2 regions of the Actinomadura sp. NTSP31 genome follow, and region 1 is predicted to be linked to the other one. Evidence: riboswitches for the same ligand, from Rfam matches in the RefSeq annotation. Region 1 holds a riboswitch; the other holds the start of a gene.
What was found. A riboswitch is a leader RNA that binds a small molecule or an ion and turns the genes downstream of it on or off. The one in region 1 is predicted to bind thiamine pyrophosphate.

Region 1 (5,766 bases):
ATCGTCGCGGGCAAGCGCACCCAGATCAAGGGCCTCCTCCGCGACCAGAGCGTCATCGCCGGCATCGGCAACGCCTACTCCGACGAGGTGCTGCACGTGGCGAGGATGTCCCCCTTCAAGATCGCCGCCACGCTCACCGACGGCGACGTCGCGACCCTCCACGAGGCGATCGTCGCGACGCTCCGCGACGCCGTCGGGCGCTCGCGCGGCCTGGAGGCCCGCGACCTCAAGGGCGAGAAGAAGACCGGCCTCCGCGTGCACGGCCGCAAGGGCGAGAAATGCCCCGTCTGCGGCGACACGATCCGCGAGGTCTCGTTCGCCGACTCGGCCCTCCAGTACTGCCCCACCTGCCAGACGGGCGGCAAGCCCCTGGCCGACCGCCGCCTGTCCCGCCTGCTGAAGTAGCGGCCCTGCCTGGGCGCCCAGGGCGGCCCGGAAACCGTTTCGTCCGCGTTCGCCTCATCAGATACGATCGCGCGGTCGTTTTCGCTGCTGGGGGCGCACGGGATGTGGCCGCCGCGGCGGCTCCCAGGCAGAGAGCAGGTTCCGTTCATGGCATGTCGTATCAGTGAGCTCGTGCTCGGTTGCCGCGACCCCGAGCTGCTGGCCCGGTTCTGGTGCGAGGTCCTGGACTTCGTCGTGCTCGACCGCGAGGACGACGGCACGCTGGAGATCGGGCCGCGCGAGGGGTTCGGCGGCCCGCAGCCGACGATCATCCTCAGCCGCCGGGACGAGCCGGAGCCGGGGAAGTCCCGGCTGCACATCGACGTCAACGCCACCGACCGCGACCAGGACGCCGAGCTCGAACGCCTCCTGGCGCTCGGGGCGCGCCCCGCCGACATCGGCCAGACGGGCGAGGAGCAGTGGCACGTCCTGGCCGACCCCGAGGGCAACGAGTTCTGCCTGCTCAAGGCGCGCCTCGCCCCGCTCTGACGCCCGACCCGAACCGCCGCCGCGGACGGCCCGGGCGGGCCTACGCCGCCCGCGCCGCCGCCGCGGCGGGCCGGTTCCCGGTCAGCGGACCTTGGGGACGGAGCCGAAGACGGGCGCGATCTGGGTCCAGCGGTGCAGCTGGCAGCCGTCGTTGCGCTTGAACGTGGTGTCGATCGGCTTGCCCTGCCAGGTGCCCTTCACCGTGGCGACCTCGGGGCCGCCGTAGATGTCGGTGCACATCCGGTCCTTGGGGACGGGCGCGAAGGGCGCCTTGGCCTTGCTGAGCGCGGCGCAGGCGTCGGCGGCCTTCGGATGGTCGCCGCCGGCCGGGTCGCAGGTCAGCGTGTAGGTCGTGGCGGGAGCCTGGGCGGAGGCCCGGATCCGGATGGTGAGGCTGTCCGCCGGGGAACCCGAGGGCCGTACCGTGGCGGCCCCCGAGGGCCGCTTGGCGGGAAGGGTCTTGGCGTGTTCGTCACCGCAGGCGGCCAGTGAGAAGATCATGGCGAGCCCGGGCGCGGCGAGGATGAGCGTCCGATACCGCATGCGTGATTCGACGCAGGGGCTCTCGGCGCGGTTCCATGGGGGTGTGATGAATTTCGGGGACGAGGTTCCGGCGGTGGTCGCCGCCGACGTTCCGCAGGACTGCTACCTGCTGGACGTGCGGGAGCAGGACGAGTGGGAGGCGGGGCACGCGCCCGGCGCCGTCCACATTCCGATGGGCCGGCTGGGCGACCGGGCCGGGGAGGTCCCCCGGGACCGGGAGATCTTCGTGATCTGCCGGTCGGGTGCGCGGTCGGCGCAGGTGACGGTGGCGCTGAACCAGGCCGGATGGCTGGCGAAGAACGTCGACGGCGGGATGAAGGCCTGGGCCGAGGCGGGCCGGCCGATGGAGAACGGCGGGGACGGCGACCCTTACGTGGCGTGACCGTTCCACACCTTATGAGGGGTTGCGGGCGGTTGTACGATCGGTGCTGACCGATACCCGCGGGAGCTCGGGCCACAAGCCGGGCTGAGAGGGCGGCCTTCCTGGCGCCGCCGACCGCATGAACCTGTCCGGGTAATGCCGGCGTAGGGAGTGTGTCCCGTGACGTCCGACGTCGACGAGCGTCCGCGCAACGAAGTCCCCTACACCCTGGACGAGCCCGCCCCGAAGGTGCTCGGCTTCTGGGACCAGAGCGCGTTCTGGGCGAACCTCGGGGTCAGCCTGCTGGCCTTCTCCGGCGCCTACACCGTCCTCGCGCCGGACGCCGACGGGAAGCCGACGCTGGCGATCGCGGCGGGGATCGCCGCGATGATCGTCGGCACCGTGCTGGGCGGGCTGATGCTCGGCCTGGCCGCCGCGCCGGGCGCGAAGACGGGGCAGCCGGCGATGGTGCTGCTCAGAGGCCTGTTCGGGGCGCGGCTGTCGTACCTGCCGACGGTGCTGAACATCGCGCAGCTCGTCGGCTGGGGCACGTTCGAGCTGATCGTGATCGCGGACGCGGCGCGCGAGCTGTGGGACGGGGTGCCGCGCTGGGGCTACGTGGTCGCGGCCGGGGTGCTCACCACGGTGCTGACGATCTGGCCGCTCGGGTCGGTGCGGCTGCTGCGCCGGTACGTGACGGTCGCGGTGATCGTCGCGCTGCTCTACTTCTACGTGCAGCTCGTCCGGCAGCCGCTGCCCGACCTGAACGACGGGTCGTGGAGCGGGTTCTGGGTCGGCGCGGACGCGGCGCTCGCGGTGTCGATCTCGTGGGTGCCGGTGGCCGCCGACTACACGCGGCACGCCCGGAGCGCGCGGGCGGCTTTCGGTGCGGCGTCGGTGGGGTATTCGGTCACCCAGATCGTGGCCTACGTCCTGGGGCTGCTGGCCCTGGCGCTCGTCGCGGGCGACACCGAGCGGGTGTTCGACCCGTTCCTGCACGTCGCGCTGGGCGCGGTGTTCTTCGCGGTGTTCGTGCTGCGGGAGGCCGACCAGTCGTTCGCGAACGTGTACTCCACGGCGGTGTCGATCCAGAACCTCGTGCCGCGCGCCGACCGGCGGGTGCTGTCGGTCGCGCTCGGCGCCGGCATCACGGTGCTCGCGCTGGTGCTGGACATCAACGACTACGCGAGCTTCCTGTCGCTGATCGGGTCGGTATTCGTGCCGATGCTGGGCGTGCTGGCCGCCGACTTCTTCCTGGGCCGGGGCCGCGGCGGCGGCTGGGACGCGAGCCGGACCGCGCCGTCCCGGTGGAGCATGATCGTCGCGTGGGCGATCGGCATCGTCGCCTACCAGCTGATCAACCCCGGCACCGTGAGCTGGTGGGCCGACCTCTGGCAGGACGTCCGCGACGCACTGCACTTCACCCCGCAGAGCTGGATGAGCGCGTCGCTGCTGTCCTTCCTCGTCGCCGCCGCCGCGACCCTGCTGATCGGCCGGGCGGTGCCGTCCGGCCGGGCGGGGATCGCCCGGGACGGCCGCATTACTCGACAGTAGGGTTGCCGGGACCGCGCGCCGACGGATGCGCCGCGCCCGCCGGAAAGGGCACGACGGATGGCCGATTTCGAGGTCTTCGGGCCGCTGAAGTGGTGTTCTTCCGCTCGGTCGCGGCAGTTGGTGGGAACCTTTCGGCGGCTGTTGTCCGGCGCCGCGCCGGTGCCGGGTGGCACGATGACAGGCGTGCAGCACGTCCACGACCCGATCGCGCGCGCCGTCATCGAGAGCGCCGCCGACGCGATCGTGGCCGTCGACCAGAAGCATCGCGTCACGGTGTGGAACCCGGCCGCCGAGCGGATGTTCGGCTGGAGCGCCGAGGAGATGGTCGGCCGCGTCCCGCCGATCGTCCCCGACGAGCTGAAGGCCGAGCACAACGCCGTCCAGGAGCGGCTGCTCACCCGGCGCGCCGGCGAGTCCGAGAAGGAGGGCGGGCAGATCTCGATCGCGACCCGCCGGTTCCACCGGGACGGCCGGCTGATCGACGTGCGGATCGACACGAGCCTGCTGAAGGACCCGGACGGCACCTCGCTCGGCTGGGTCGGGGTGTACCACCCGGCCGAGGACGACGAGATCGTCCAGCACCACATGACCGAGCGGGCGCGGCTCGTCCGGCGGCTGAACGACATCGTCGCCGACCTGAACGCCGAGCTCGACCTGGCCGTCGTGCTCGACCGGATCACCACCGCGCTGATCGAGCTGACCGGCGCGGACGCGGGCGGGTTCGTCCGGATCGAGGGGGAGCGGCTGCGGCTGGTCAGCACCTCGGGGCTGCCCGAGCGCATGCGCGGGACGACCGCCGAGCTGCGGTCGAGCCTGGTCGGGGAGCTGCTGCGGTCCGGCAAGACGGTCAAGCTGGCGACCGGGGAGCAGCGGCTCGGCGACCTGATCTGGTCCGAGCTGCCCGGCCTGCACACCGTCGCGCTCGGCCTGTCCTACCTGCAGAACCGGCCGTACGGCGCGCTGTACGCGCTGTTCTCCGGGCAGAAGATCGGCCACACCGAGCTGGAGCTGCTGGAACTGCTCGCCGGGCACGCCGGCGTCGCGGTCGGCAACGCCGTCGCCTACGCGGAGGTCGTCCGGCAGCGGGCGCACGAGCGCGCGGTGATCGACTCCAGCGCGGACGGCATCGCGGTGCTCGACCACGACCTCGTCGTCCGGCAATGGAACCCGTCCGCGCACGCCCTCACCGGCATCCCGCCGGAGGAGGCGATCGGCCGGCCGCTGCCGTTCGACATGCCCGCGCTCGGGGAGATGCTGACCTTCCCGCTGGAGTCGGGGGTCTGGCTGAACGTGCTGGCCGCCGAGATCGAGGAGACCGGCGAGCTGGTCGTCGACTTCCGCGACGTCACCGAGGCCAAGGCGCTGGAGGAGGCCAAGGACCTGTTCCTCGCCACCACCAGCCACGAGCTGCGCACCCCGATCACGGTCGTGCAGGGCTTCGCGTCCACGCTGGTCAACCGGTGGGACGAGCTGCCCGACCCCGACCGGCGCGCCGCCGTCGCGACGATCGCCGAGCGGGCGCAGTCGCTCGGTCGGCTGGTGGAGCACCTGCTGCTCGGCTCCCGCGCGGGCGCCGACGAGCTGGCCGTGACGGTCGAGCCGTTCGACCTGGCCCGGGTGCTGGAGGGCGTGGTGGCGGGGTTCCGGTCGCTGTCGCCGCTGCACCGGGTGGAGCTGGAGATCGCGCCGGGCCTGCCGCCGTGCCAGGGCGACGCGATGGCGACCGACATCGTGCTCGGGCAGCTGCTGGAGAACGCCTTCAAGTACAGCCCGGACGGCGGGACGGTCCGGGTCCGCGCGGAGGCCGGCGCGGCCGGGATCGCGGTGACGGTCGAGGACGAGGGGATCGGCATCCGGCCCGGCGACCACGAGCGGATCTTCGAGCGGTTCGTGCAGGGCGAGGCGGGGGACCGGCGCCGGTTCGGCGGCATCGGCCTCGGCCTCTACATCGTCAAACGGCTCACCGAGGCGCAGGGCGGGGCGATCTCGGCGCACCCCCGCAAGGGCGGCGGAGCGGGCACCTGCATGCGGCTCGTCCTGCCGGCCGAATGACCGCCCGGTCGGTCACTTACCGTGAGGGCACCGGTCCGGATGCGGCCGGGTGAGTCCGGTGTGGCCCGCGGTTCCCGCGGTCCTGACTGGTGGCAGTGTTGCCCCGTGCGGGAAAGTACGGTGGCCACCGGGTGTGACGGACGAAACGCGGGCGCGAGGAGTAACCCGTCCGTCCACTGGATAGATCCTTTGTTGGTCGCCGTTGGTGACGGGATCACCCTCCCGCACCGGGCTCGCACACCACGGACGGGGGGTGATCACCGTGACCGGACGGCCGGTGACTCGTTGTGCAGGTGGTGAACCGCGTCGCCCAGGTTTCCGGC
Region 2 (5,766 bases), on a different contig from region 1:
TACGGCAGCACCAGGACGACCAGGGCGATCAGCGCCGTCGTGGGCCGGCCCCTGATCACCGCGAGGGGGGCGTGCGCGGCGAGCAGCAGGAACGCGCCCGCGGCGTCCAGCGCCCGCACCCCGGGCCATGCCACCGCGACCGCGAGCGCCGCCACCGCGAGCGCCGCCGCCCACAGGGCGTCTCGGGTCGCCGGGGCGAATCGGGGCATCGTCACCACGGGCCCATCCTCCCCGACGGCGCGCCGTCCGCGCATCCGGCCCGCGCCCGTGCTGCCCCGTGCCACGTGCGCCCGCGCCGTGTCGCGTCCGTCCGGCGCCGTTCCGGGTGCCGGCGGCGCGTGGGCGGGCGGGACCAGGCGGGTCAGATGAGGCCCTGGGCGAGCATCGCCTCGGCGACGCGCTCGAACCCGGCGATGTTGGCGCCGACGACGTAGTTCCCGGGCGCGCCGTAGCGCTCGGCGGTCTCGTCGCAGGTGTTGTGGATCCGCGTCATGATCCCCGCCAGCTCCGCCTCGGCCTGCGCGAACGTCCACATCTCGCGGCCCGCGTTCTGCCGCATCTCCAGGGCGCTGACCGCGACGCCGCCGGCGTTGGCGGCCTTGCCCGGCCCGAACGCCACGCCGGCCTCCTGCAGCACGTGGACCGCGTCCGGCGTGGCCGGCATGTTGGCGCCCTCGGAGACCGCCTTCACGCCGTTGCGGACCAGCACCCGCGCGGCCTGGACGTCCAGCTCGTTCTGCGTCGCGGACGGCAGCGCGATGTCGGCCGGCACGTCCCACACGCTGCCGCCCCGGACGAACCGGGCGGACCCGCCGCGCCGCTCGGCGTAGTCGGAGACGCGGCCCCGCTCGACCTCCTTGACCTGCTTGAGCAGGTCGAGGTCGATGCCCTTCTCGTCGACGACGTAGCCGCCCGAGTCGGAGACGGTGACGACGTTCGCGCCGAGCTGCTGGGCCTTCTCGATGCTGTAGATCGCGACGTTGCCGGATCCGGACACGGTGACGGTCTGGCCGTCCAGGTCCTCGCCGCGCTTGTGCAGCATCTCGGCGGTGAAGAGCACGTTGCCGTACCCCGTCGCCTCCGTGCGGCACGCCGAGCCGCCCCACGGCTGGCCCTTGCCGGTCAGGACGCCCGCCTCCCAGCGGTTGCTGATCCGCCGGTACTGCCCGAACAGGAAGCCGATCTCCCGGCCGCCGACGCCGATGTCCCCGGCGGGGACGTCGGTGTCCGCGCCGATGTGGCGCTGCAGCTCGGTCATGAACGACTGGCAGAACCGCATCACCTCGCCGTCGGAGCGGCCGCGCGGGTCGAAGTCGCTGCCGCCCTTGCCGCCACCGATGCCGAGCCCGGTCAGCGCGTTCTTGAAGATCTGCTCGAAGCCGAGGAACTTCACGATGCCGAGGTTCACGGTCGGGTGGAAGCGCAGCCCGCCCTTGTACGGGCCGAGCGCGCTGTTGAACTCGACCCGGAACCCCCGGTTGACGTGCACCGCGCCGGAGTCGTCCGTCCACGGCACGCGGAAGACGATCTGCCGCTCCGGCTCGACGATCCGCTCCAGCAGCCCCGATCCGGCCAGTTCCGGCCGGGCCGCGACCGCCGGTCCGAGCGAGTCGAGCACCTCGTGGACGGCCTGGTGGAACTCGGGCTCGCCCGGGTCGCGCACCAGCACCCGCTCGTAGATCCTCTCGAGCACGGTGTGCGTGCCGGTCGCGCTCGGCGTCCGGGGGGCTGCGGGCATGCGGCGGTCCTTCCTCACACGGCGGTCACGGCATCGTGATCATGCGTTCCCACTCTAGGCCGTGGCCCGGACCGCGGCCGCGCACGGGCAGGTCAAAGCTCCGGAACGGCACCGATCACGGGCTTGACGTCGAGCACCGGGGTGCCGTCGAGCGCCTCCAGCCCGCGCACGCGCAGCCGCCGCCCGACGACCTGGAGGATCTCCACCGGGTGCAGGCCGATCGGGTTCGGGCGGGCCGGGGAGCGGGTGGCGAACACGCCGGTCTCCGGGTTGGCCGGGTCGTCGCGCGGCCGGGTCCGCAGCACGTCGCGCGGCGCCAGGTGCAGCCAGGTCAGCACGATGACCCGGTCGCCGGCGCGCAGCCCCTCCAGCGCGGCGGAGCAGGACGGCTCGAAGACCAGCCACGCGTCGGGCGCGCCCTCCGTCCCCTGTTTGGGCGCGTCGGCCCGGTCCGTCAGCTCCGACGACACGTGCCCGACCGGCGTGAGGGCGAAGTCCCCCTGGAGGTTGCGCATGCCCCGATCATCCCAGCCGGAGGCCGTCCGCGCGGGCGCGTTCTAACCCATCGGCCGCGGTTGCGGCAACGGGGGTGCGCCGGGTTAGCGTCGGGCACGACAGATCGCGGGGGCCCGGCGAACCGGGCTGAGATAGCGGCTGGGACGGCCGCTGACCGCATGAACCTGACCGGGTAATGCCGGCGTAGGGAGAGATCGAGTCGTCATGACCGAATCCGTGGTTCCAGCTGCCCGCAAGACCTACCTCCAGGGCTCCCGGCCCGGGATGCGCGTCCCCATGCGGGAGGTGCCGCTGACCAACGGCGACGTCGTCGTCCTGTACGACACGTCCGGGCCGTACACCGACCCCGAGCACGAGACCGACGTCCGCAGGGGCCTGCCCGCGCTGCGGGAGGCGTGGATCGCCGAACGCGGCGACACCGAGCCGTACGAGGGCCGGCCGGCGCGCCCCGAGGACGACGGGCGCCGCTCCGCGCCCGTGTCCGACGGGCTGCTCCCCCGCCGGCCGCGCCGGGCGAGCGGCGGCGCGGTGACCCAGCGCGCGTACGCGCGGCGCGGGGAGATCACCGCCGAGATGGAGTTCGTCGCGCTGCGGGAGGGCGTGGCGCCGGAGTTCGTCCGCGACGAGCTCGCGGCGGGGCGGGCGGTGCTGCCCGCGAACGTCAACCACCCGGAGATCGAGCCGATGATCATCGGCCGGAACTTCCTGGTGAAGGTGAACGCCAACATCGGCAACTCCGCGGTGGCGTCCTCGATCGAGGACGAGGTCGAGAAGATGACGTGGGCGACCCGCTGGGGCGCCGACACGATCATGGACCTGTCGACCGGCCGGGACATCCACACCACCCGCGAGTGGATCCTGCGCAACTCGCCGGTGCCCGTCGGGACCGTCCCGCTGTACCAGGCGGTGGAGAAGGCCGGCGGCGACCCGGCCGAGCTGACCTGGGAGGTCTTCCGCGACACCGTGATCGAGCAGGCCGAGCAGGGCGTCGACTACATGACCGTGCACGCGGGCGTGCTGCTGCCCTACGTGCCGCTGACGGCGCGGCGCAAGACCGGCATCGTCTCGCGCGGCGGGTCGATCATGGCGGCGTGGTGCCTGGCGCACCACGAGGAGAACTTCCTCTACACGCACTTCCGCGAGCTGTGCGAGATCTTCGCGGCCTACGACGTCACCTGGTCGCTCGGCGACGGGCTGCGCCCGGGCTGCATCGCCGACGCCAACGACGAGGCGCAGTTCGCGGAGCTGCGGACGCAGGGCGAGCTCACGAGGATCGCGGCCGGGTTCGACAACCAGGTGATGAACGAGGGCCCGGGCCACGTCCCGATGCACAAGATCAAGGAGAACGTGGACCTGCAGCAGGAGTGGTGCGACGGCGCGCCGTTCTACACGCTCGGGCCGCTGACCACCGACATCGCGCCCGGCTACGACCACATCACCTCGGCGATCGGCGCCGCGATGATCGGCTGGCACGGCACCGCGATGCTCTGCTACGTCACGCCGAAGGAGCACCTCGGGCTGCCCGACCGCGACGACGTCAAGGCCGGTGTGATCGCCTACAAGATCGCCGCGCACGCCGCCGACCTGGCCAAGGGGCATCCGGGCGCGCAGGCGTGGGACGACGCGCTGTCGGACGCGCGGTTCGACTTCCGCTGGGAGGACCAGTTCGACCTGTCGCTCGACCCGGACACCGCGCGGGAGTTCCACGACGCGACGCTCCCGGCCGCGCCCGCGAAGACCGCGCACTTCTGCTCGATGTGCGGGCCGCACTTCTGCTCGATGAAGATCACCCGGGACGTCCGCCGGTACGCCGGCGAGCGCGGGCTCGCCGAGGAGGAGGCGCTCGCCGCCGGGATGCGGGAGAAGGCCGGCGAGTTCCGGGCCGCCGGCGGGCGGGTCTACCTGCCGCTGGCGCCCGGCGCGTCCTGACGGGCCCCGGATCGCCGTGATCCCGTCCACCGGGCCCGTCGCGGAGCGTCTCCCGCGGCGGGCCCCGGCCGCCCCCCTCCTGACGCGGACGCCTGCCCGGAGCCGTCGCCACGTGCTGCCACTAGACTTCGGGGAACGTTCCAACACCGCGGACCGCCCCCTCCCCGCCGCGGCTCCGCATGCGTCAGGGAAGGACCGGGGAACCAGGTGACCAGCGACGACACGCCGCGCACCCGCGCGCCGCGCGCGGACGTCCGGCGCAACCGCGCCCGGCTGCTCGCCGCCGCGCGCGAGATGTTCCTGCGCGACGGCGCGGGCGCTTCGCTCGAAGGGGTCGCCCGGCTCGCGGGCGTCGGCGTCGGGACCCTCTACCGCCACTTCCCCACCCGCCAGGACCTCCTGGAGGCGCTGCTCGCCGACGCCTACGACGCGCTCGCGGACCGGGGCCGGGAGCTGCTGGAGGCGCCCGACCCCGACCGCGCGCTCATCGCGTGGCTGGGCGAGTTCGTGGCCGCCGTGTCCCGGTTCCGGGGGACGGCCCCGTCCGTCCTGGTCTCGCTGAGCGGCGAGCGTCCGGGGGCGTTCCGGTCGTGCCGGGCGATGCGGGACGCGGGCGAGGCGCTGTTCGCCCGCGCCCAGGAGTCCGGCGCGGCGCCCGCCGGGGCGGCGTTCCTGGACGTGCTGAAGCTCGCGGGCGGCATCGCGATGGCCGCCGAGCGGGAGCCGGGCGCCGCCGACCGCCTGCTGGCGCTCGCCGCGTCGGGCATCGCGCACGGCACGGCGGAGGCCGCGCCGGGCGGGTCCGGCTGAGGGCTCAGTCCCGGGCCGGGACCGGAAGGACGCGGCGCGGGCCCTTGGGTGCGCCGCCGTGCTTGCGCCATTCGCGCGGGTAGCCGACCGACACCTCGATGTGGGGCACGCCGTCGGTCCAGATCGTCCGGGGGATGTGCAGGTGCCCGTATACGACGGCGACGGCCCCGAACCGGGCGTGCCAGCCGGCGGTGCGCTCGGTGCCGCACCACTGCGCGAACTCCGGGTACCACAGGACGCGCGTGGGTTCGCGGACGAGCGGCCAGTGGTTGACCAGGACGGTCCGGGTGCCGGGGGGCAGGGCCGCGAGGCGTTCCTCGGTGTAGGAGAGCCGGGCCTCGCACCAGGCGTCCCGGGTGGGATGCGGGTCCGGGTGCAGGTAGATCTCGTCGGTGCAGACGACCCCGGCCTCGTGCGCGATCTCCAGCGCCTCCTCCTTGGTGCGGGCGCCGTCCGGCCGGAACGTGTAGTCGTACAGCAGGAACAGCGGGGCGACCGTGACCGGGCCGTCCGCGCCGTCCCAGACCGGGTAGGCGTCCTCGGGCGTCAGGACGCCGAGGCCGCGGCACAGGTCGACCAGGCGCCGGTAGCGGGCCTCGCCGCGCAGCGCCACCGGGTCGTCCTTGACCGTCCACAGCTCGTGGTTGCCGGGGACCCAGAGCACGCGTTCCCACCGCGCGGCCAGCGCGCGCAGCGCCCACTCGACGTCGGCGAACCGCTCGGCGACGTCCCCCGCCACGATCAGCCAGTCGCCCGGCGCCGCCGGCTTCAGC

Region 2: it holds a riboswitch for thiamine pyrophosphate, as region 1 does, so the genes downstream of both, thiC (phosphomethylpyrimidine synthase ThiC) here and ACA514_RS24390 (purine-cytosine permease family protein) in region 1, are expected to answer to the same signal.

Annotation. Positions count from the first base shown of each region.
Region 1 is NZ_JBGNUT010000014.1:176,574-182,339, reverse strand. Features, by position in the region: gene ACA514_RS24410 (Fpg/Nei family DNA glycosylase) at 1-405, shown strand, start outside; gene ACA514_RS24405 (VOC family protein) at 553-933, shown strand; gene ACA514_RS24400 (SSI family serine proteinase inhibitor) at 1,015-1,476, opposite strand; gene ACA514_RS24395 (rhodanese-like domain-containing protein) at 1,523-1,858, shown strand; TPP riboswitch at 1,908-2,025, shown strand; gene ACA514_RS24390 (purine-cytosine permease family protein) at 2,018-3,391, shown strand; gene ACA514_RS24385 (PAS domain-containing protein) at 3,566-5,443, shown strand.
Region 2 is NZ_JBGNUT010000004.1:452,807-458,572, reverse strand. Features, by position in the region: gene ACA514_RS09580 (sensor histidine kinase) at 1-209, opposite strand, end outside; gene gdhA (NADP-specific glutamate dehydrogenase) at 362-1,738, opposite strand; gene tsaA (tRNA (N6-threonylcarbamoyladenosine(37)-N6)-methyltransferase TrmO) at 1,831-2,253, opposite strand; TPP riboswitch at 2,350-2,463, shown strand; gene thiC (phosphomethylpyrimidine synthase ThiC) at 2,459-4,183, shown strand; gene ACA514_RS09560 (TetR/AcrR family transcriptional regulator) at 4,391-4,993, shown strand; gene ACA514_RS09555 (metallophosphoesterase family protein) at 4,998-5,766, opposite strand, start outside.